Regions from separate parts of the Sporosarcina sp. P29 genome, predicted to be linked through region 1. Evidence: riboswitches for the same ligand, from Rfam matches in the RefSeq annotation. Region 1 holds a riboswitch; each other region holds the start of a gene.

Region 1 (7,716 bases):
CCAAACTGCCATACACCCAATGCCATAAGAAAATTAAAACCAAAAAAGAGGCTGATCAGGAATTCCTGGTCAGCCTCTTTCATATAACATTATTTAATGACAGGAGGTCCGCCTTTGATTGCGATGTCTTCTGAAACATGTGAGAATTTCTTGAAGTTCTCACGGAAAGCATCAGCTAAGCGATTTGCTTCTTTATCGTATTCGTTCGGATCTTCCCAAGCATAACGAGGGTGTAGAACATTACTCGGTACACCTTCGATTTCAAGCGGCATGTTCAATCCGAAGATTTCGTTTTTCTTTGTTTCTACATTATCCAATTTACCAGCGATTGCAGCGCGTACCATTGAACGTGTGTAGCCCAAGTTCATACGTGAACCTACACCGTAAATTCCGCCAGTCCAACCTGTATTCACAAGGAACACTTTTGAACCGTGCTCATCGATTTTCTTTCCAAGCATCTCTGCATATGTTGCTGCAGGAAGTGGTAAGAACGGTGAACCGAAGCAAGTAGAGAATGTTGGTTCAGGAGCAGTAATTCCACGTTCAGTTCCAGCAAGTTTGGAAGTGAAACCGCTCAAGAAGTGGTACATTGCCTGTTCTTTTGTAAGAATCGAGATCGGAGGCAATACGCCGGAAGCATCAGCCGTAAGGAAGATGATATTCTTCGGGTGACCCGCAACAGACGGTGTCACAATATTATCGATATTTTCGATTGGATAAGCAGCACGTGTATTTTCTGTTAGTGATTTATCATCATAATCTGGAATGCGCGTTACTTCATCCAATACAACGTTTTCTAAAACAGCGCCGAAACGGATTGCTCCGAAAATTTCAGGTTCTTTTTCGGCAGAAAGGTTGATACATTTTGCGTAACATCCACCTTCAATGTTAAATACGCCATTATCAGACCATCCATGCTCATCGTCTCCAATAAGTTTACGGTTAGCATCTGCTGAAAGTGTAGTTTTACCTGTTCCAGAAAGTCCGAAGAATAGAGCGACATCGCCTTCTTCTCCAACGTTTGCTGAACAGTGCATAGATAGAATATCTTGCTCAGGAAGCAAGAAGTTCATAACGGAGAAAATAGATTTTTTCATTTCTCCAGCATACTCTGTTCCACCGATCAAGACAATTCGTTTTTCAAGCGAAACAATGATGAACGTTTCAGAGTTTGTGCCATCCACTTTTGGATCCGCTTTGAATGAAGGGGCAGCCAAAATAGTGAATTGCGATTCATGTGCTTTTAATTCTTCTTCGGTAGGACGGATGAATAGTTGGTGAACAAACAGATTTTGCCAAGCTAATTCATTAATTACTTGGATAGACAATTGAGAGTCTTTATCTGCTCCTGCAAACCCTTTAAATACAAAGAGTTCATCTTTTACCTTCAAATGATCGATGACTTTCGTGTATAATGAATCAAAGATCTCTTCTGAAATCGGACTGTTCGTACTACCCCAATCTACTTTATCCTTAGACACTGCATCTTCAACGATGAATTTGTCCTTAGGTGAGCGTCCTGTATATTTACCTGTACGTGCAGTGATTGCACCATCAGCAGAAAGTTTAGCTTCGTTTCTTGCTACTGCTTTTTCTGTTAATTCCGCCACAGACGCTTGGATCGTCACGTTGCTTCCACTAAGAAGACTTTTTAAACTATCATCAATTTTTGCAGATATCATGTTTACATACCGTCCTTTGCGTAGTCGATTTATTTTGATCTTGATGAGAATATCCTAATTCGTAAATAGTATAACACATTAAGAATATTAATCTATACTAATGGAAAACTCAAGTGATTTAGGATAAAAAATTTGACAAAATCTAAACTTTTTAATACGATGTGTCATGAACGGATACTCTTATCCCGAGTTGGTGGAGGGTACAGGCCCTGTGAAACCCGGCAACCTGCAATAGACATAAGTCTAACGCGAAGGTGCCAAACCTGAAGCAAGGTTTAATTCCTTGGACGATAAGAGTGAAAGGTGCTGCGCGTGAAATTTTGCCTTTTACTCATGGATTGAATATGAGTAGAGGGCTTTTTATATTGTCTAGCCCTGAATCCTTATGGTATATGCTTGACGTCTAGGCGTGGAACTTTACCAGGGACTTATGAGAGTACCGTATCATGATGCTTAATATAGGGGGAAACAAAATGACAAACCGTCGACTGTTTACATCAGAATCAGTTACAGAAGGCCATCCTGACAAGATGTGCGACCAGATTTCAGACGCAATTTTAGATGCGATCCTAACGGAAGATCCAAATGCGCGTGTGGCATGTGAAACGAGTATCACGACTGGACTCGTATTAGTAATGGGAGAAATCACTACGACAACGTATGTGGATATTCCAAAAGTTGTTCGCGATACGGTTAAGGAAATTGGCTATGTTCGTGCAAAATACGGCTTTGATTACGAAACGTCCGCCGTACTTACTTCCATTGATGAGCAATCACCTGAAATCGCTGCAAGTGTTAACGTGGCACTTGAAGCACGCGAAGGCTCTATGTCAGATGAAGAATTAGATGCAATCGGTGCAGGAGACCAAGGTCTAATGTTTGGATACGCGTGTAATGAAACACCGGAATTAATGCCTTTACCTATCAGCCTATCTCATAAATTGGCACAACGCCTCGCACAAGCTCGTAAAGAAGAACTAATTTCTTATTTACGTCCTGATGGCAAAACACAAGTAACGGTAGAATACGATCAAGACAATAATCCAGTGCGAATTGACACAATCGTTATTTCCACACAACATCATCCTGAAGCAACACTCGAGCAAATTGAGAAGGATATAAAGAAAGTTGTCATTGATGCAGTAGTTCCCAAAAACTTGTTGGACGAGGAGACTAAATACTTCATTAATCCTACTGGCAGCTTTGTTGTGGGTGGACCTCAAGGAGACTCCGGTCTGACTGGACGTAAAATTATCGTCGATACGTACGGTGGATATGCCCGTCATGGCGGTGGTGCATTCTCAGGGAAAGACGCAACAAAAGTAGACCGTTCCGCTTCTTATGCAGCACGTTATGTTGCAAAGAACATTGTCGCAGCAGGATTAGCTGAGCACTGTGAAGTTCAGTTGGCCTATGCTATTGGAGTAGCGAGCCCGGTTTCTATCTCAATCAACACATTTGACACGGGTAAACTATCGGAAACGCAATTAGTGGAGTTCGTACGTGAATTGTTTGACCTTCGTCCGGCAGGAATCATTAAAATGCTTGACCTACGTCGTCCAATCTACAAACAAACAGCAGCATACGGTCACTTTGGCCGCACTGATATCGAATTGCCATGGGAGCAGACAGATAAAGTGGAAGCGTTGAAAGAACTTGCTAGTAAAGTACGCGTGAAACAATAAAGTCATGAAGTGCAGAAAGGGGAGTTATTACCTCTTTCTGCACTTTTTATTTGGGTGCAGGTGAAATGTGAAAAGAAATTACTTCATAGTCCGCCTCTTCATAAGCTACTTGCAATCCTTTATCCTTAATATCTTGTTTCAGCACGTTCTTTTGCTTCACTTCCACATCAAACGAACAGCAAAATGGGTAATCCTCTACCTTAATAGTGTGTTGATCTGCAAAGTATATCCCAATTCGTTCTATCGGTAATGAATGGAAAATACTCGAGGAAGGAATGCCGTTACGAAAAAATGCATGCTCATCCGCTTTGTCGACCCCAGAATCATTCACACAACAATATAAAGAAAAATTATCCCCAAGCTGCAGCAAAGCGTAATGTTTTTCGAATAATTCTTTAGTAAAACCTTCGACTTCTCTAGACAACCGTTCTCGACGATTTTGTTCGCCCTCGATAAAAAGGTGTGCTGCTTTCTCGTTACTGCTTTGTATAAACTGTTCATAATGAAAACTGCAAAGCATAGCTGCGTAAAGATCTATCTTTTCCACCTCATCGATACCTTGACGATAAAGGACGGTTTTAGGGAGAAGAGGGAAGTCGGTGAATTGAAAAGGTGCAGACGTCGCATCATTCCAAAAAGGTTGTTCGTCAAAAGGAGACCAGCCGATGTCGTGGTTCCTAATGGCGGTTAGTACAGAAGGGCGCCATTGATCATCAGGAAACATATCCTTTTTCCAATGTTTCATTAATTCTTCAGCTAGGTGTCCATGATGATGTTGTTGTACGAAGATAAATGACTTCTCATGTTCACGTACAATCATCTCAGTTCATCCTTTCTTGTCGGGTGGAACGCCGTCATTTTGTATAATTTCTTCTTTTATCTCTTCTTCTATTTTCTCAATTTTCTCGACTTCTTCCTGATACATTTCATCTGCTTCTGTAGTCCCCGGAATAATGGGTTCTTCATTGAAATCGACACGTTTGCCATATCGTAGCAGTTCATAAATGATCATACCGTTATTCGGTTTGCCATTTACGGTTTTCATCGGAATAGAGTCGTATAGTACAAAATAGAATGCGTAGAAAATAAAGCGATTCCAGAATGTCTTGGAGTCTTCAAAGAATCCATTTGCGATCAAAGCATTCATCGTGACAGCTACTACTACGTTAATTAAGATAGGTCCGGCATAAATACATATATAAGCAAAATTACTTTTTCTTTTGACTGAATCGAAGGAAAACCAGCTGTTGACATGATAATACTTACGTATATCTAAAACGCCCAATTGAAATAACCTGGGCCCCGAACCAATAGTAAGTCTGGCGTTTTTTACACCGAATAATCCACTGATAACAAAATATCCTGCCTCTCGCAGAAAAGTCACGACAGGTAAAATGATGAAACTAGAAATAACCAAGCCAATGAGATCCGATAACCCAAACATAATCACGTCTACTCCCTTTATAAAATCTATTTCATATAATGACTCTAAGGCTGTAATAGTAAAATACCCACTTCTTACAAAATGAATCGTCTAGTTATTACCAAATATAAATGCATTCCGTAAGAAGCCATGTTTAACTTAACTGACAGTGGGGAAATTATAGAGTATTAGCGAAATCAAGTAAGGACTAAGGAGGAATAGAGTATGGCGAAAATTGCAGTAGAAATACCATTTGAAGATGTGAAACAAGCATTAGAGGAAAAGGGTCATGAAGTGAAGATGTTCGCAAGTGATGAAAATTTAAGTGGCTATGACATGGGCGTTGTACGTGCATTGAGCGATGTCAATATCGACCAATTCGACTTTCCTGTGGTGAGTATTGAAGGCAACTCTGTACAAGATATTGTAGAAGATGTTGAAAAAAGATTACACCGTTGATAGTTAATACATTTTATATAAGACTGAAGGACTAACCCAATTGGTGTTTGTTCTTCAGTTTTTATTTTGCAAAATTCGCTATTGAATAAAGCTTGGTTAAAATCCAACACATTTCTCCAAGTTACTCTTGCGCTACTTTTTTTGGGAGTTGACAAAAACCCAACAGGACAGTAAACTGGTCAACATTGACTCGTGAGTCAATCAATAAAAAGAAGTGAGTTGAAAACCCTTTATGTCACCCCGAAAGAATGAAAAGATTCAAGAGATTCGCGATACTCGGCAACATGATTTAAAAGAAGCCGCTATCGTATTATTTGGTACTAAAGGATATGCAGCAACAAAAATTAGTGACATTACAAACAAAGCTGAACAAAGTCATGGCTTGTTTTATCACTACTTCAAATCAAAAGAGGACCTATACGTCACGGTGATTCTTGAGTTACTAACTGTACTCATTGATACAGTGGATCAAGCGGAGGAAAAACATAACAGTCCTTTAAAGCAATTGGAATGGCTTACTGAAGCAACTCATTCTGGTTCATTACGTGATGGAGTACACCGCCATATCCTGATCATGCAAGCTTTGTATTCTGATTATTTAACACAAGAAGTGAAAGAAGAAATTGTGGAAAAATATCGATTCATGGTCGAAAGAATTGAACATATTATTATTAAAGGACAAATTGCTGAGGAGTTTATTGAAGGAGATGCAGAAGAATTAGCCGTGTATCATTTATCATTAGTGCATGGCTTATTATTAACAAATGCTCGCAAGATTTCACCTATTAAAGTATCAGCTGAAAAAGTATTACGCCAACTAAAACGTCATCCAGAACAGGGGGATGACCAATGAACCGCATGTTGAAACCAACGATCATATCCATCTCGATGGCCACGGTTATGGCAGGAGCCGCTATATCTCCAGCCCTTGGATTGATTGCCGCAAACTTCCCAGAGGCCAGTCCCGTATTTATCAAATTGATATTAACGGCACCTTCATTATTGATCATTCCATTTACATTCATCTCTAGTTGGTTAACGTCAAGGATACCGAAACGGACTGTTGCTCTAATCGGCTTATTCATATATGTCTTGGCAGGGGTAGGCGCACAGTTTACCAATACGATTGAAATGTTACTAGCCTTTCGATTCGTGCTAGGAGCTGGTGTCGGCTTAGTCATGCCGCTTGGGATTACGTTAATTAGTGATCATTTTAGAGGCCGTGAACAAGTGAAGATGATGGGGTATAATTCTGCATTCAGTAACTTTGGTGGAATCATCACTATGATGCTAGCAGGTTACTTAGCAGCTATCAGTTGGAGAGCTCCGTTTAATGTGTATTTAATGGGTGTCGTGATTTTCATTCTGGTCTTTATATTCTTACCGAAAGATACACCGGTTAAACAAGATAAGAGTGTAGAGAAACGGAAAATGCCATTGACTGTATTTGGATATGCAGCAGCTTCTGCAGGTATTATGTTAGTTTACTATTCGGTTGCCACGAACATGGCACTCTACTTGGAGCAAAGCAATATAGGTGGCTCAGCATTGGCAGGAACAGTGATTTCTTTTACAACTGTAGGTGGTATGATTACTAGCCTGACATTGATTCAGCTACAAGATATCTTGAAATCCTATATCATGCCGATCAGTATATTCTTAATGGGGGTTGCATTCACTGGTTTGGCTTTAAGTCATTCTGTCCCACTAATTTTAGCTTGTACATGCGTAATTGGTTTTGGCCAAGGGATTTTGTTCCCATTGATCAACGTTAAAGCGCTCAGCCTAGTTAATCCTCTTCATAGTGACCGAGTGATTGCAATCGTATCGAGTTCGATTTTCATTGGACAATTTAGTTCACCTTTAATATTGGATGGAATTGCAGCAATAGCAGGCTCTCCGACAATTCGTTTCCAGTATTCCGTGATAGGAATTGCGCTAGGCATCACGGTTTTACTCATCATTTTGTTTAAGATTTTAAGAAAGTCTAAAGTTTCAGCTATAGAAGCGTAAATAAAAATGAGACGTGCCCAATTGGGTACGTCTCATTTTTCATTACATTTGAATATCGGTTTGACCGAATGCTTCGTATTCTTTCATTAATAATTGAAGCGGTAATTCGTACAGTTGTTTCCCATCAATTTTAAATACCCCTTTTGAAACGAGTTCTTCAATCATTTTGTCTCGTTTTGACTCACATACCCTTTTGTTTGTTTTCATCGTACATTTCCTCCTTGATTCCCCCTCTAAATATAGCCGATATTTTTCCGAATTAAACCGTATAATCCATAGTTGAAACTTTCGAACCGTTCAACTAATTATTTAATTTTGTTTTGGTAGTGTAATAGGGACTTGTGATTTATAGTAGATTCACACTAGTGAAAGAATAATGTGTGGATGTTATCATATACGACATTGAATGACAGAAATAGTAGTTCGGAAGCTTATTTTGTCTGATGACGAAATA
Region 2 (7,716 bases), on a different contig from region 1:
TGTTGCTCACTCCGTCCTATCACTTATCAAGCTCGATTTCTCCAGTTGCAGCAAGTTACTTTTATGTTCCATACCATCACGATAGCCTGACAATCCTCCACTTTTTGAAATCACACGGTGACAAGGCACCGCGATCAATATCGGATTTTTGCCTATTGCAGATGCTACAGCCCGAACAGAAGATACTTTTCCTATTTGTTCTGCAATTTTCGAATAAGTTACGATTTCACCATATGGTATTCGTTGTAGTGCTTCCCATACTTGCAGTTGAAAGGGTGTTCCCTTTAAATCAAGCGACAGCTCTGAAAAACCAGTAGCTTTCCCTGAAAAATACTCTATGAACCGACTCGTATAGACTTCAAGCTTTGTTTCATCTTCCTTTAATTCTTTATTATCAAATCGCTTAGTCCAATCCTTCATATGTTCCAAACTTTTTTCGGCAAGTCCCACGTAGCAAAGTCCTTTTTCTGTAGCAGCTAGTGTCACTGTCCATTCGTCGAAATCAAATTGTGTCCAATAAACCAGTATGTTCACTCCCCTTTATCCGAATAACTTTAAGCCGACTGCACCGAGAATAATGAGTGATAAAAAGAAGAGACGTTTGATGCTAGCAGATTCTTTAAAAATCAAAATCCCCATCAATACGGCTCCTGCTGCTCCTAACCCTGTCCATACCGCATAAGCTGTACTCATCTGAATTTCACGCATCGCAAGTGATAGAAAAACAAAGCCGAAACCAAATATCCCCACAATAAGTAACAATCTTTTAATTGAACGCTTCTGTAAATAATAATTAATACTTACCACACCGAAAATCTCCCCGAGACTCGCAATAGCCAAGTACACCCAAGCCATTGTCAGCTACCTCCTTCTGTATCCGCTTTTTCATCTGTAGTCAACTTAATGCCGATTACCCCAATGACGATTAATCCGATGAATGTCAGCGTAACCCATGTGAAGCCTGCTTGAAAGATGAATATATCCACTAAAAGGATTGCAGCGGCACCTGATCCGGTAAAAACTGCGTATACCGTCCCGGAAGGTAATTTTTCACATGCTTTAATAATGAAATAAAAACTGAAAACAATTGCCACACCGGTTCCAGTCCATTGAATAACTGTTTCAGAGTAACGAAGACCGACTACCCAGAAAATCTCTATAATAGCCGCCAGCGCGACATACCCCCAAGCCAAATTAAAAATCTCCTTTCCATCGTGAAGAGTATCTATAAGTATAGCAAATCTTTTACTGAAACAAAAAATCATCGAATGACGATAAAAGGGAACTTGCATCTAGTATATCTGCATGATAGAATAAATCCGTCAACAGTTTTGCCTATATTGTGAATATTCTTATCGAGAGAGACGGAGGGATAGGCCCAGCGATGTCTCAGCAACCAGCCCCAGGCACGGTGCTAATTCCAAGGGTGACACCACCTTGAAGATGAGAATACTGTATACACTTGTATGTTCGAGGGCCTATTCGAAAAGAAGAGGTTCTTTTTTATTTTTCTGGGGGGATGGATATTCATGACAAACAACGGATTAGAAACTAGATTAGTACAACTTGGAAATCACAGTGATGAGAAAACCGGAGCAGTAAATACGCCGATTTACTTGTCGACAGCATACCATCATGAAGGTCTGGGCAAATCTACTGGATATGATTACACACGTACAAAAAACCCTACGCGTTCTGTCTTAGAGGATGGAATTGCAAACTTGGAATCCGGTGATCAAGGATATGCGTGCAGTTCTGGAATGGCAGCCATTCAACTAATTTTATCTTTATTTAAGACAGATTCAGAACTATTAGCGCCTGAAGACCTATATGGCGGTACGTATCGCTTATTTAATCAATATGAAGAGACGTACAATGTGAAGACGCGATACTTATCGTTCGATGATGTTTCAGAAGTCGAGCAAGCGATTACTAATCGCACAAAAGCGATCTTCTTGGAAACACCCACCAATCCATTAATGCAAAACATAGCAATCAGTACGTATGCGGAATTGGCAAAAAAACATGGTTTATTGCTAATTGTCGACAATACGTTCTTAACACCCTATTTCCAGCGACCTATTGAAGAAGGTGCAGATATTGTCATTCATAGTGCAACGAAATATATCGGGGGACATAATGACGTACTAGCAGGTTTAGTCGTCGCAAAGGGTGAGGAATTATGCGAACGCCTATTTACTAACCATAATGCGATTGGAGCTACATTGTCTCCCCTTGACTCATGGCTTGTCGTTCGCGGTCTAAAAACATTGCACTTACGTATGAAACAACATGACGCGAATGCGAAAGCAATGGTATCTTATTTAGAACAAGAACCACTCATTGTCGATGTGCTCTACGCTGGTATTGGGGGTATGTTGTCATTCCGTGTACAGAATAGCGAGTGGGTGGGACCATTCCTTGAAAACATGAACCTTATTTCATTCGCTGAAAGTTTGGGTGGTGTGGAAAGCTTTATCACGTATCCAACTACACAGACACATATGGATATTCCATTGGAAGAACGTAATCGCCGTGGAGTGGACGACCGTCTACTACGTTTCTCGGTTGGAGTCGAAGATGTAGACGATTTGATTGCTGATGTGAAACAAGCTCTTTATGCTGCAAAAGAAGTAGTCGAAGGCATAAAAGTTCAATAATAGTAAACAGTACAACTCGAACCGTCAGCTTAACTATGACAGTTCGAGTTTTTTATGTAGTCAAAGCAATGAAGCTAAACCTTTCAATAGTTAGACATTAAAGTATATAATAAAAAAGAACATACGAATACTATTGGAGGCGATATTGTTGAAACGTTTAGAAAATAAAGTAGCAGTAGTAACTGGCGCTGGTTCTGGGATTGGACGAGAAATTGCTGTACTGTATGCCCGTGAAGGCGCAAAGCTTATCATCGCAGATATGAATATGGAAGGTGCGGAAGAAACTGTCCAGACGATCAAAAGTACTGGCGGTGAAGCGCTAGCAGTTAAAACCAACGTGACAGTTGAGGAAGATGTACAAAAAATGATTGATACAGCAGTTGAGCGATTCGGTACTCTTGATATTCTAGTGAACAATGCTGGGATTATGGACAATATGTACTCTGCGGCTACAGTGACAGATGAAGTATGGGACAAAGTATTGGCAATCAACACAACAGGTGTGATGCGTGCAACTCGTAAAGCATTAGCTATCTTCGAAGAAAAAAAGTCAGGGGTTATCGTCAACATGGCTTCTATCTCAGCAGTGACAGGTGGTAGAGGTGGTTTTGCTTACACCGCTTCAAAGCATGCGGTCGCAGGGATGACAAAAAGCGTTGCTTCTCAATACGGTCCATTAAACATCCGCTGTAACGCAATTGCCCCAGCGCAAATACCGACTAATATCACAAACAGTTTGACTCAACCGGATGAATTCGGCATGAAGCAAGCTCTAAGGGGCGTAAACATGATGAGCCGTCCGGGAACTAAGGAAGAAATTGCAAACATTGCACTATTCCTTGCATCAGATGAATCCTCTTATGTTAACGGCGTTGTCATGGAAGCTGACAATGGATGGTCTGCATATTAAGGTTATGTATTTCAAGAAAAATCTTTGGGAATATCTAATGAAAATCATACAAAAAAGCATCCAAAATTTCGGATGCTTTTTCGTCTATTAATGAGCTTGCTGCCATTTCTTCTTTTCGCTTGCATAGACGACCGCTGCAGGTGCCGCTATAAATGCGAGTGCCGCCACTCCAGCGAGCATTCCTGCCAGTTCTTTACTTCCAAATGAAAATCCTGCTACTGTACCTAATGCAATCCCTGCTAATACCGCCCATGCAACAATCTTATACATAGTAGATCCCCAACCTTTCCATTGTAAGACGCGATCGTCTCTCCGATTTATTCGTTGCTTTTAGCATACTCTCATTGAGAACCTTTTTCAAGTACAATTGAGAATCTTTTTCAACGAATGTGAAATTGTATTGTTATCGTATGTTGTAAGCGGCGTTTTAATGTTAAGAAGGCATAAAAAAACCGCCAAGGCTTTTACACCTTGACGGTCGAAACAATTATTATTTCTCTAGAAGTTTAAGTGATTCACGATTAAATGCCGGAATATCATCAGGTGTGCGGCTTGTTACGAGTTGGTTCTGACAAACTACTACTTCTTTGTCCGCGTATTTTGCACCTGCATATTCCATATCTACACGAATAGACGTGTATCCTGTGGCATCGCGTCCTTCAAGTGCTTTCGCTGTGATGAGCAATTGTGGGCCGTGACAAATTGCGAATACAGGTTTTTCTGCATCCATAAATTCTTTGACAAATTTTACGAAACGATCATCTGCACGCAAAATGTCAGGTGAAAATCCGCCCGGAATAAACAAAGCATCATAATCCGATGATTTAGCGTCAGCAATTGCTTTATCAATTTTCACTTTTGTATTTTCTTTCATCCCTGTTACTTCAGTTCCCGCTTCCGCGCCAATCACTTCTACTTCATGTCCAGCTTCTTTGTACGCTGTAGCCGGTTTCATATATTCTGAGTCCTCAAACATATCTCCAAGTACTGTCGCTATTTTAGCCATAGTGCTTACCACTCCTTATGTGATGTACTGTATATACTATTCCACATTACAAAGTGTCTAAACATCATCTACGATTTAGTTCTACTTCAGAGTACAGGCTTTACAGAAACCAAGCATGGCAATAAGCTTTGAATAGACATAATATATGGCGCAATCTCTGCCTTTTCAGCACGATCGGGGTAAACTATAGTCCCACCAATTTTATAATAACAGTGCAGAGTCATTCATCTAAAAGAATATTCCGATAATGACTAGTATAGCGATAATAATACCACCGACTTGTCCGATTACAGCAGATGAAACGATGGGTTTCTTTTGAAATATATCAATCAGCTCAATATCTTCACGAAGCTGTTTCACCTCTTTACGAAGTACATCCACTTCTTGATTCAACGTACTGATTTCCTCTGCCTGTCTTGTAACGAGTTGTTGTTTTTCTGAGTTGTTTTCATGCGGTTCCATACATGACCACCCCTTGTCTTTTCATTTCTATACGTTCTATTATACGTTTTAGTTTCAACAAACAGAAGAACTTTCCATTTGCATTTCCTCTTTTCCGGGTGTAAGATAAATCTACAAGCTGTATTGTTCGTATGACATTAAGTTTTAACCTTTAAGCTGTAAAAGGGAGTTTATTACGAAACGGAAATGGCATGCTGGATTCCTTTTAGCAATTCAGACATACAGGAACGTTTTCCGCAAACACCCACTTTGAGGAGTGGTGGTTTAAAACTTTCTATGACTAAGTACGGCAAACACGGCTTACATAAACAGAGAAAAACCTTCCATACTTGTATGGAAGGTTTTTTGTTTTGTATGTGAAATCATTTAATAAGAGAAGCTAACTTATTGCGATCAAAAAAATACCTACGTAAAGATGAAAAATGCTTTATCTTCATTTAAGAAATTAAGCTACGCTGCGACAAGCTTCCGCACATTTCCGACATGCTTCAGCACACTGTTTGCAGTGATCATGATCGTGTTTCCCACATTCTTCAGCACACTGCTCACAAATTTCCGCACATAGTTGCAAGACATTTTCTGTAAATGGACTTTGTCGAGTAATCGACTGGATTGCATATGAACAAATGTCAGCACACTCTCGATCGAGTCGAATGCAGTCCGCCATCATACGAACGTCTTCTTCTTTTAGACATGCGTCAAAACAATGATTACACGCCTTTATACAATCCTCTAATGCATTCAGTACATCTGCGTACTTTTGATTCATTCAATCTCCTCCAAATGTATTTTTCTTACTCTTCCCTCCTATTTTCGATAGTAAACCAACAGCACTGTTTTCTTATTCATTGAAAGCATTTTCATTTCTCCGTTATACTATATAGTAATTAACAAAATAGAAAAAGATGAGGTGTCTGAAATGAAACTATTTAAATGGACAGGTCCACTAGAAGATGCAGGTAACTTACCAGAAGAAGCACGTGCGTCATTAATGAATAATGATGAAGAAGTGCTCGTGCTTCAAGAAGCGGAAACGACAACTCTCGACCATGCCGTCGAATACGATATTTTAGATCAAAGCGGAGATTTACCATCTGGTCGTTTCGCAGTATTAAACAATATTCCTGTAACAGAAGAAGGTAGAGAAACGTTTGAACAGCGCTTTAATAATCGTGCGCGTCTTATAGAGGCAGAACCAGGATTCGTAGCAATCCGTGTATTGCGACCTGTACACTCCGGCACATATGTGATCTTAACTATGTGGGAAGACGAAGAGTCCTTCAAAAACTGGCAAGAGTCGCAAGCTTATGGAAAAGCCCATGCAAAGCGTGGCACAAAAGAAGGTGTCGATCAGCGTCCTAATATATTCTCTGGACCTTCATTTGTGACAACATATAAAAAATAAGTATAAATAGTTGATATCTGCAAAGACTACTCATGAAGTTAAAACAATGATGAGGAGAGTGTTTTTGTGGGTATTTTAGATGGTAATCCAAAAGATCAGCCTTTACATTACGGAGAAGTTACAGCCATTTGGTCATTTATGGGTGCGAATAACGGACTAATCAGTGGATATGAAGCTTTTGTTAATCATGCTGGTGACGACGATCTGATTCAACTGCTAGAAGAAGCAATCAAAACTATGAAAGCTGAGAATAAAGACTTTGGCAAAGTATTGAAAGCCAATGGAATCACACCGCCTCCTGCCCTTCCAGAGAGACCAAAAGCAAATGCCGAGGAAATTCCTGCTGGCGCACGCTTTATGGATCCCGAAATCAGTGGTGCTATATCAATTAACATAGGTCAGGGATTAGTTTCATGCAGTATGGCTATGGGTCAATGTTTACGCGAAGATGTTGCGACACTGTTTGCCAAATGCCATATGGAAAAAGTAGCATTCGGTGCCAAATTATTAAGCTTAAATAAATCAAAGGGTTGGATCATCCCTCCACCATTACATTTAAACTAATTGTCATATAACTTCGTCAAGCGCATATCGCTGGCGAAGTTTTTTCTTAGTATGAATAGATTCTGCATTTTTACTCATTCTAACTAAGTAAGTGAAATTCATCTAAATGGTAGGAAGGATGTGGATTCCCATGAAAAAGCGGAAACCTGAGAAAAAACTGCAAGAACAACCTGTACAACTTGATAAGCCGCATCGTCTAGATAATATGGAGTTTGGAGAGGAGTTTACTTTCGATCAGAAACGTCAGCAACCCGCTAACTTAGAAATCCAAGAGCGACGTAATCATAGAAAGTAAAAAGAACTTTCGTAAAAACTAATAAAAAACGTCATCCAATACTGTGATGGATGACGTTTTTCTACTAATTATTCTATCGTGCCAGTTCCCTGTAGTTTTACGTCCACAGTAACTTTAAACTCTATATCAGGATATGCTTTTTGCCATGTAGTAAATACATCCTCTGTATGCAACCGCGTCGCTCGATAATGTAAGCCAAAACCAAAAGGATCCAGATTTTCCTCTTGCATTTTAGTTAGAAAGTGAACAACTTTTTGTTTCACTTCTTTTGAGGCTACTTCGTTATATTCATCTAATCTAGCAATAGATAAATCTTTACTGGCTTCACCTATCGTTCCTTTCATCCAAATATGCATATCTATAGCATGCGGTGCCGTATTACCTTTATTGGGTACAAATTTATACGTCATCTTA
Region 3 (7,716 bases), on a different contig from region 1:
AGATATGGCGATGGCAGGGGTTGTAAGTATCATCCCTCCAGACGAAGTAATTCACGTTATGCACGAAGTAGGACAGAACATGCCAGAATCACTGCGCGAAACTGGAATCGGTGGACTTGCTGGTACGCCCACGGGTCAAAAACTGAAAACCCAAGTATTTGGTAAAGACAAAGAGCAAAAAGCAAAAAGCAGTGGTGCACCAGCTAAATATCAAAGCGCCTATGAAATCATCGGCCCTGTCATGATTGGTCCATCAAGCTCACACACTGCTGGAGCTGTTCGAATTGGGAATGTTGCACATCAGCTTTTGAATGAGCAACCTATTCGTGCGAAGTTTTCATTAATGGGTTCTTTCGCCACTACTTATCAAGGACATGGTACCGACTTAGCGCTTCTGGCTGGTGTCATGGGTTACAATACAACCGATGAAAGAATTCCGAACGCTAAAGAACTTGCGAACGAAACAGGTTTGGAATATGAATTCACGAAACGCGTGCTGGGTAGCTATCATCCAAACACCGTACTTGTGGAGTTAACAGGATTGACCAACACAATAAAAGTTCTCGCCAGTTCACTTGGTGGAGGTAAAATTGAAGTACAGGAACTCGATGATTATCCATTAAAGTTCTCAGGCGAACGTCCAGCACTATTGATTCGCCATACCGATCAAAAAGGAGTCATCGCCGACCTTTTAAGTATTCTCTCGAGAAAAGGAATCAATATTGCCCGTATGGCGAATGAACGGTTTGCAATTGACGGCCCCGCTATTACGATTTGTGAAATCGACGGCTCAGTGGACGAGGAAATGCTTGCAGAGTTAAAACGCGATGTACCTATTATTGATGATATTGTATTGGTAGAAACAGAATAATTCTGCAGTAAAATACCAGACGTGAAGACACTTTCTATTGTCTTCACGCCTGGTATATTTTTTGCATTGCTACTATCTAGTTGTATATTACTTTTCCATCCAAGCTGGTTTGCCGAAACCTTTAAATTCGGATTCGATTATTTCTAGAAATTGCTCAGATTCTACTACTTCAATAATATCTTTCGCAAATTGCTTATCTACATTATCTGTTTTCACAGCTACCACATTACGGAACTTATCCGGCATATCTTCTAAAGCTAGTGCGTCTAATAAATCCATATTTGCTGCAATAGCAAAGTTACCAGGTACTGCTGCCAAATCAGATCCCTCAACTGAACGTGGTAATTGCCCTGCCTCAACCGGCTGAATCACTAAGTTCTTCGGGTTCTCTGTGATATCTTTTTCAGATGCCGTTAATTGGTCAATTTCTTCATCCATTTTCACTAACCCTACATCTTCCAATACATATAACGTTCTCGCTGCGTTCACTGGATCATTTGGAATAGTAATAGTTGACCCATCTTCAATTTCCTCAAGAGACTTATATTTGTTTGAATAGATACCTAATGGCGCTGTCGGTACTATAATTAACTCAGAAAGTTCCATATTGTTTTCTTTCTCGAAGTTTTCCAAGTACGTAATGTTTTGGAATAAGTTCGCATCAATATCTCCACTGTCCAACGAAATATTCGGCTGAATATAGTCGCTGAATTCTGTTATTTTAACAGTATATCCCTTTTCCTCAAGTGCTGGTTGAATGGCTTTTTTTAACATGTCACTATAAGGGCCTGCTGTTGCACCAAAATGAATATTTTTATCGTCATCCGATTTTTCGGTAGACTTTTCTCCTCCACAAGCTGCCAATGCCGCAACCAGCGCAGTAAGAATGAATGCCAGTACTAGTTTCTTCATAAATCCATCTCTCCCCTATTATCTTTTATCTATCATTTTTGAAAAACGGTCTCCACCAAATTGAATCAACTGCACTAGCACTATTAAAATGGCGACGGTAACTAGCATAATACTGTCATCATATCGGTAATAGCCGAAACGAATGGCCAAGTCTCCAATTCCTCCACCACCAACAAATCCAGCCATTGCTGAATAGGCAACTAAGTTAATTAACGTCAGTGTAAGTCCTTGGATAATACTCGACTTAGATTCAGGTAGTAGCACATTCCAAATAATCATCCATGGTGAAGCACCCGTTGAAATGGCTGCTTCTATAACCCCTTTGTCTATTTCACGCATGGACGTCTCAACAATCCTCGCAAAGAAAGGAATCGCTGCAACAGAAAGCGATACACTTGCAGCTGCCGGTCCAATCGTATTTCCAACGATTAGTTTCGTCAATGGTATTAGGGCTACAAGTAGAATAATGAATGGAATCGAGCGAATAATGTTGACGAAAAATCCAACAACCGAATTAATTGCACGGTTCTCTAAAAATAGTCCTTTATCTGTTGTAAATAATAGAACACCAAGCGGCAACCCAATGATCAGCGCAATCGAAAGGGAGATGCCGATCATATAAAGTGTTTCACCAAATGCTTTCATAATATCCGGCATAAGTTCCATGATGTGGGCTAGATCAAACATGTTGTCGGATCACCTCCACTTGTGCGTTTTGTTCAAGTATGTATGCAATCGCTTGCTCTACTTCTTCATGTTCACCTTGTAATTCCATTAAGAAAATCCCAAGTGCTCGTTCTTGAATATATTCAATCGATCCATGCAGGAAGTTTCCTTTGACTCTATACTTCTGCATTGTATCGGAAATCACACCCTCCATCGCTACTTCACCTTTAAATGTGATTTTTATCAGTGTACCGACCAAATTAGATATGACAGCTTCAGGGATGTCATAAGATACTACACTGCTAATAAACTCCTTTGTCAAAGGTTGAACCGGGTTAGAAAAGATGTCATACACCTGTCCTTCTTCAATAACTTTACCATCCTGCATAATCGCCATGCGATCACAAATCTCTTTTACCACATTCATCTCATGCGTAATTAACACAATGGTAATATTCAATTCTTTATTGATCTTTTTCAACAATCGTAATATAGACATCGTCGTGTTAGGGTCCAGTGCAGATGTCGCTTCATCACAAAGCAAAACGGATGGATTATTGGCTAAGGCTCTCGCAATACCAACGCGTTGCTTCTGCCCCCCGCTCAACTGCGCGGGATATACATTGCGTTTTTCAGACAGTCCCACCATTTCCAGTAGTTCCATTACACGAATTTCTATTTTATCTGACGGCATTTTGGCTGCCTGTAAAGCAAATGCGACATTTTCGAAAATCGTCTTTTGGCTTATTAAATAAAAGTGCTGAAATATCATTCCAATCTTCAAGCGCGCCTGCCGAAGTTGAACTCCTGATAGTTTTGTTAAATTCACATCATTAATTAAGATCGTGCCGCTCGTTGGTTTTTCCAACAAATTCAAACAGCGTATGAGAGAACTTTTTCCCGCTCCTGAATAACCGACAATACCAAATATTTCTCCAGTCTCGATGTCTAGTGATACATCATCTACACCTTTTACCACTCTTTCTTTTGTCTGATATACCTTAGACAAATGTTGAATTTGGATCATGTTCTCACTTCTTTCTACATTCAAGTAAATAATAATAATTAATTGATGGCATTAACACTTCTCTTTAAATTAAAAAAATTCTTTCATTTTCTAAATGAAAGAATTACTGAAATATTCTCAGCTTATCTCTCAGATGGAAAACCATGCTGTAGGATTTGGCACCTTCCTCGATTCATTCAAGGGGTTGCTGGACTTCAACGGGCCTTTTCCCTCAGTCACTCTTGATAAGAGATTGATATTAAATTATATGCGTAAAACATATACTAATCTGAATTAATAAAACTGTCAAGGTGAATAACGACAATTCAACAGAATATCCGACTTTTTCTATCAACTTTGTTTATTGCACTCAATTTTTGCAATCATCTGGAATCGAATAGTAAACCTTCTATTGAAAAGTCTAGTATGATCTATGTATACTTAACGCAAATACCCTATCAAAGAAAGAAGGAATAAACTATGGCATTGTCCAACCGGTTACAGAATCTCCCTCCGCATTTCTTTACGATATTATTAAATAAAGTAGAAAAGGCTATGGATGAAGGCAGAGATGTGATTAATCTAGGGCGTGGAAATCCTGATCAGCCGACACCTCCTCATATTATTAAAGCGTTGCAAGAAGCTGTTGAAGATCCAGCGACACATGGTTACTCTCCATTCAGAGGGACTCTTGCTTTAAAACAAGCAGTCGCTGAATATTATCAGCGTGAATACGATGTCACGATTGACCCTGAAACTGAAGTTGCGGTACTAGGCGGCACAAAAATTGGTGTTGTAGAACTACCTTTAGCTATTATGAATGAAGGAGACCTATTATTGCTGCCAGACCCTGGTTATCCCGATTACTTGTCAGGTGTAAGTTTAGCCGGCATTCGATATGATACGATGCCGTTACGTAAGGAAAATGAATTTCTTCCTGATTACGATGAACTAACCGATGATCAGAAAAAAGATGCTAAATTAATGTACTTAAACTATCCTAGTAATCCTACAGGCGTCACAGCAACTCCCGAGTTTTATGAAAAAACTGTAGCATTTGCTAAAGAAAATCAGATTGCTGTCTTACAAGATTTTGCATATGGAGGCATTGGTTTCGAGAGTGAGAAACCTATAAGTTTCTTACAAACAGAAGGGGCAAAAGAAGTCGGCATTGAAATGCTGTCCCTCTCCAAAATGTATAATATGGCAGGCTGGCGTGTTGGGTTTGCCGTTGGTAACTCTGAAATAATTGAAGCTTTAAATGTATTGCAAGACCATTTATTCACTAGTATCTTCCCAGCAGTTCAACGTGCCGCAATTGAAGCATTGACGGGACCTCAACAATGCGTTGAAGAGTTAGTGGCTCTCTATCAAGGTCGCCTGACAGTATTGCTAACGGAGTGCGAACGCATCGGTTGGGATGTCACAGCTCCAACCGGCTCATTTTTCGCTTGGCTACCTGTCCCAGAAGGCTTTACAAGCGAAACTTTCGCCGATTTATTACTGGATAAAGCAGACGTCGCAGTATCACCAGGGAACGGATTTGGTGTTCATGGAGAAGGATATATTCGTGTTGGGTTGTTAGAAAGTGAAGAACGGTTGCAAGAAGCGGTTCGTCGTATTGAAAAGCTCGGTTTATTTAAATAAGAACATGTAATTGCACCTAACATCCATTATTCAAAAAGCCTCCTTACTCATCCCAGTATTTCTGGAATGGTAAGGAGGCTTTCACATGTCTAAAATCATTTTCGTTACAGGCTTTTCTGAAATATATTAATCGAGGTCTGCGTTGTCCAGTAGTGCACGCACTTCATCTGTCGTATTCGTGCTCATCAATTCATTTCGAAGTTCGGCTGCTCCACGGAACCCTTTAATGTAAATCTTGAAGAAACGACGTAGTGGTTTAAATAGTCGAGGTTCAAGTTCTGTCGAGTATTTATCAAAGAGGTCCAAGTGTAGACGCAAAAGATCCAGCAACTCTTTATGATCATGCTCTTTCTTCTCTTTTTCAAATGCAAACGGATTATGAAATATTCCACGTCCTATCATAACCCCATCCACACCGTACTTCTCCACAAGCTCCATACCCATTTGACGATCAAGAATATCCCCGTTGATCGTCAGCAATGTGTCGGGCGCTATTTCATCACGAAGCTTTTTGATTTCAGGAATCAATTCCCAATGTGCATTGCCGTTACTCATTTCCTTACGAGTACGGAGATGGATCGAAAGGTTCGCGATATCTTGCTCCAGTACATGTCTGAGCCATGTGCGCCACTCTTCAATGTCAGTGTAGCCAAGACGCGTCTTGACACTGACAGGTAATCCTCCAGCTTTTGCAGCTTGAATAATTGCCGCGGCAGTTTCAGGATGGTTAATCAGCCCACTGCCCTTACCTTTTGTTGCAACGTTCGGCACAGGGCATCCCATATTAATATCCAATCCTTTGAAACCAAGTTCCGCCATCCCAATACTCATCTCGCGAAAATGTTCAGGCTTGTCTCCCCATATATGAGCGACGATTGGCTGTTCGTCTTCTGTAAACGCCAAACGTCCGCGCACGCTGAAGATTCCTTCTGGATGACAAAAGCTTTCCGTATTCGTAAATTCCGTAAAGAATACATCCGGACGTGCAGCTTCGCTTACTACATGGCGAAAAACAACATCCGTTACATCCTCCATCGGTGCTAGTATGAAAAATGGCCGTGGTAGATCACGCCAAAAATTAGTACTCATCGTTACGTTCAAATCCTCTCTTCAAAACCTGCAGCTGTGTGTACAAAAAATGGTTTTATTACATATACTCAACCCTTACAGATGCCAGTCTCACTATTATACAAAAAATGCACAGATGAATTCCACTTCTTTGAGCTACCACTAAAATTTATTAGTAAGCGACTCTATTTGATGTTGGTTTATTCATCAAACAGAGTCGCTTAATACCGTATGGGAAATTAAAAACCGTTGCTATTTACAGCAACGGCTTCAACTACTATTTCACCACTGCCTACGCATTGGTTTCTCTCTGCGCAACTCTTTCATTAAAGAGATGACCATCAATAACATGACGAACGAGAATGGTAAGGCGGCAATAATGATCGTGTTTTGTAAGGCAGCCAAGCCACCCACTGATAACAGAATTAATGCAATGGACGATTGGATAATACCCCAAATCATTTTTACACTAGTAGGCGGTGTCAGTGACCCATACGTCGATTGCATACCGAGCACAAACGTCGCAGAGTCAGCACTAGTCACGAAGAACGATGCAATTAATAGAATGGCGATAATCGAAATAATAAACGACCACGGCATTTCGTTAAACATTTCAAAGACCACTAGCTCAGACGAAGAACTTGCGATATCGGCTATTCCGCGACGCTGTATGTCGACAGCTGTCGTACCGAACGTAGAGAACCAAAATGCACAAAGCAATGTAGGTGCAAGAAGGACACCCACCATGAATTCTCGGATCGTACGGCCCTTTGAGACACGTGCGATAAACATACTGACGAACGGTGCCCATGAAATCCACCAAGCCCAGTAGAAAATCGTCCAGTCAAACAGCCATTGCTGATTACCTGCATTAAGCGGTGCTGTACGTAGACTCATTTGAACTAGATTTCCTACGTAACCACCAAGTGATTCAGTAAACATATTCAATATTAACAACGTCGGTCCCAACACAACAACGAATGCAAGAAGTAACACAGCAAGTACCAAGTTTGTATTGGATAAATACTTGATCCCTTTACTTAGTCCCGACGAAGCGGAAATGATAAACAGTACTGTAACTATAGCGATAATAATAAACTGAGAGAATGTTCCGATCTCAATCCCAAACAAATAATTCAGCCCTGCATTAATTTGAACAGCACCGAAACCGAGAGTTGTTGCAACACCAAATGCGGTGGCAAAGACTGCAAGAACATCAACGAATATTCCCCAAGGACCATCCATCTTCTTGCCAAAAATCGGTTTCAATGTTGCTGAAATTAAACCAGGTGCATCTTTACGGAACTGAAAATAAGCGAGAGATAGTGCAACTATTCCATACATCGCCCATACATGAAGTCCCCAGTGATGGAATGATTCACGTAATCCTTCCTTAAAGGCTTCATCGGTGTTTGGATCTTCTGTTGCTGGATTGACGAAATGTGATAAAGGTTCAGCCGCTCCATAGAACACTAATCCGATACCCATTCCTGCTGAAAACAGCATAGCAATCCACGTAACCGTAGAAAATTCAGGTCGGTCGGTA

Evidence for each region. A riboswitch is a leader RNA that binds a small molecule or an ion and turns the genes downstream of it on or off. The one in region 1 is predicted to bind S-adenosylmethionine.
Region 2: it holds a riboswitch for S-adenosylmethionine, as region 1 does, so the genes downstream of both, CSV68_RS09955 (methionine biosynthesis PLP-dependent protein) here and metK (methionine adenosyltransferase) in region 1, are expected to answer to the same signal.
Region 3: it holds a riboswitch for S-adenosylmethionine, as region 1 does, so the genes downstream of both, CSV68_RS09505 (methionine ABC transporter ATP-binding protein) here and metK (methionine adenosyltransferase) in region 1, are expected to answer to the same signal.

The regions. Positions count from the first base shown of each region.
Region 1 is NZ_PDYX01000001.1:381,559-389,274, reverse strand. It holds gene pckA (phosphoenolpyruvate carboxykinase (ATP)) at 90-1,682, opposite strand; SAM riboswitch class I at 1,860-1,979, shown strand; gene metK (methionine adenosyltransferase) at 2,156-3,367, shown strand; gene CSV68_RS01845 (DUF3891 family protein) at 3,414-4,187, opposite strand; gene CSV68_RS01840 (hypothetical protein) at 4,194-4,811, opposite strand; gene CSV68_RS01835 (YkuS family protein) at 5,016-5,249, shown strand; gene CSV68_RS01830 (TetR/AcrR family transcriptional regulator) at 5,482-6,102, shown strand; gene CSV68_RS01825 (MFS transporter) at 6,099-7,262, shown strand; gene CSV68_RS01820 (Fur-regulated basic protein FbpA) at 7,305-7,469, opposite strand.
Region 2 is NZ_PDYX01000009.1:100,900-108,615, reverse strand. It holds gene CSV68_RS09975 (FadR/GntR family transcriptional regulator) at 1-1, opposite strand, end outside; gene CSV68_RS09970 (methylated-DNA--[protein]-cysteine S-methyltransferase) at 7-534, opposite strand; gene CSV68_RS09965 (DMT family transporter) at 541-855, opposite strand; gene CSV68_RS09960 (DMT family transporter) at 858-1,193, opposite strand; SAM riboswitch class I at 1,350-1,450, shown strand; gene CSV68_RS09955 (methionine biosynthesis PLP-dependent protein) at 1,530-2,660, shown strand; gene CSV68_RS09950 (glucose 1-dehydrogenase) at 2,809-3,570, shown strand; gene CSV68_RS09945 (hypothetical protein) at 3,658-3,840, opposite strand; gene CSV68_RS09940 (type 1 glutamine amidotransferase domain-containing protein) at 4,061-4,576, opposite strand; gene CSV68_RS09935 (hypothetical protein) at 4,805-5,038, opposite strand; RNA gene ssrS (6S RNA) at 5,151-5,344, shown strand; gene CSV68_RS09925 (four-helix bundle copper-binding protein) at 5,484-5,807, opposite strand; gene CSV68_RS09920 (antibiotic biosynthesis monooxygenase family protein) at 5,958-6,443, shown strand; gene CSV68_RS09915 (DUF3231 family protein) at 6,510-7,007, shown strand; gene CSV68_RS17175 (hypothetical protein) at 7,138-7,302, shown strand; gene CSV68_RS09910 (Ger(x)C family spore germination protein) at 7,371-7,716, opposite strand, start outside.
Region 3 is NZ_PDYX01000009.1:16,747-24,462, reverse strand. It holds gene sdaAA (L-serine ammonia-lyase, iron-sulfur-dependent, subunit alpha) at 1-871, shown strand, start outside; gene CSV68_RS09515 (MetQ/NlpA family ABC transporter substrate-binding protein) at 959-1,783, opposite strand; gene CSV68_RS09510 (methionine ABC transporter permease) at 1,802-2,470, opposite strand; gene CSV68_RS09505 (methionine ABC transporter ATP-binding protein) at 2,463-3,476, opposite strand; SAM riboswitch class I at 3,596-3,707, opposite strand; gene CSV68_RS09500 (pyridoxal phosphate-dependent aminotransferase) at 3,936-5,102, shown strand; gene CSV68_RS09495 (tRNA dihydrouridine synthase) at 5,229-6,191, opposite strand; gene CSV68_RS09490 (glycine betaine uptake BCCT transporter) at 6,453-7,716, opposite strand, start outside.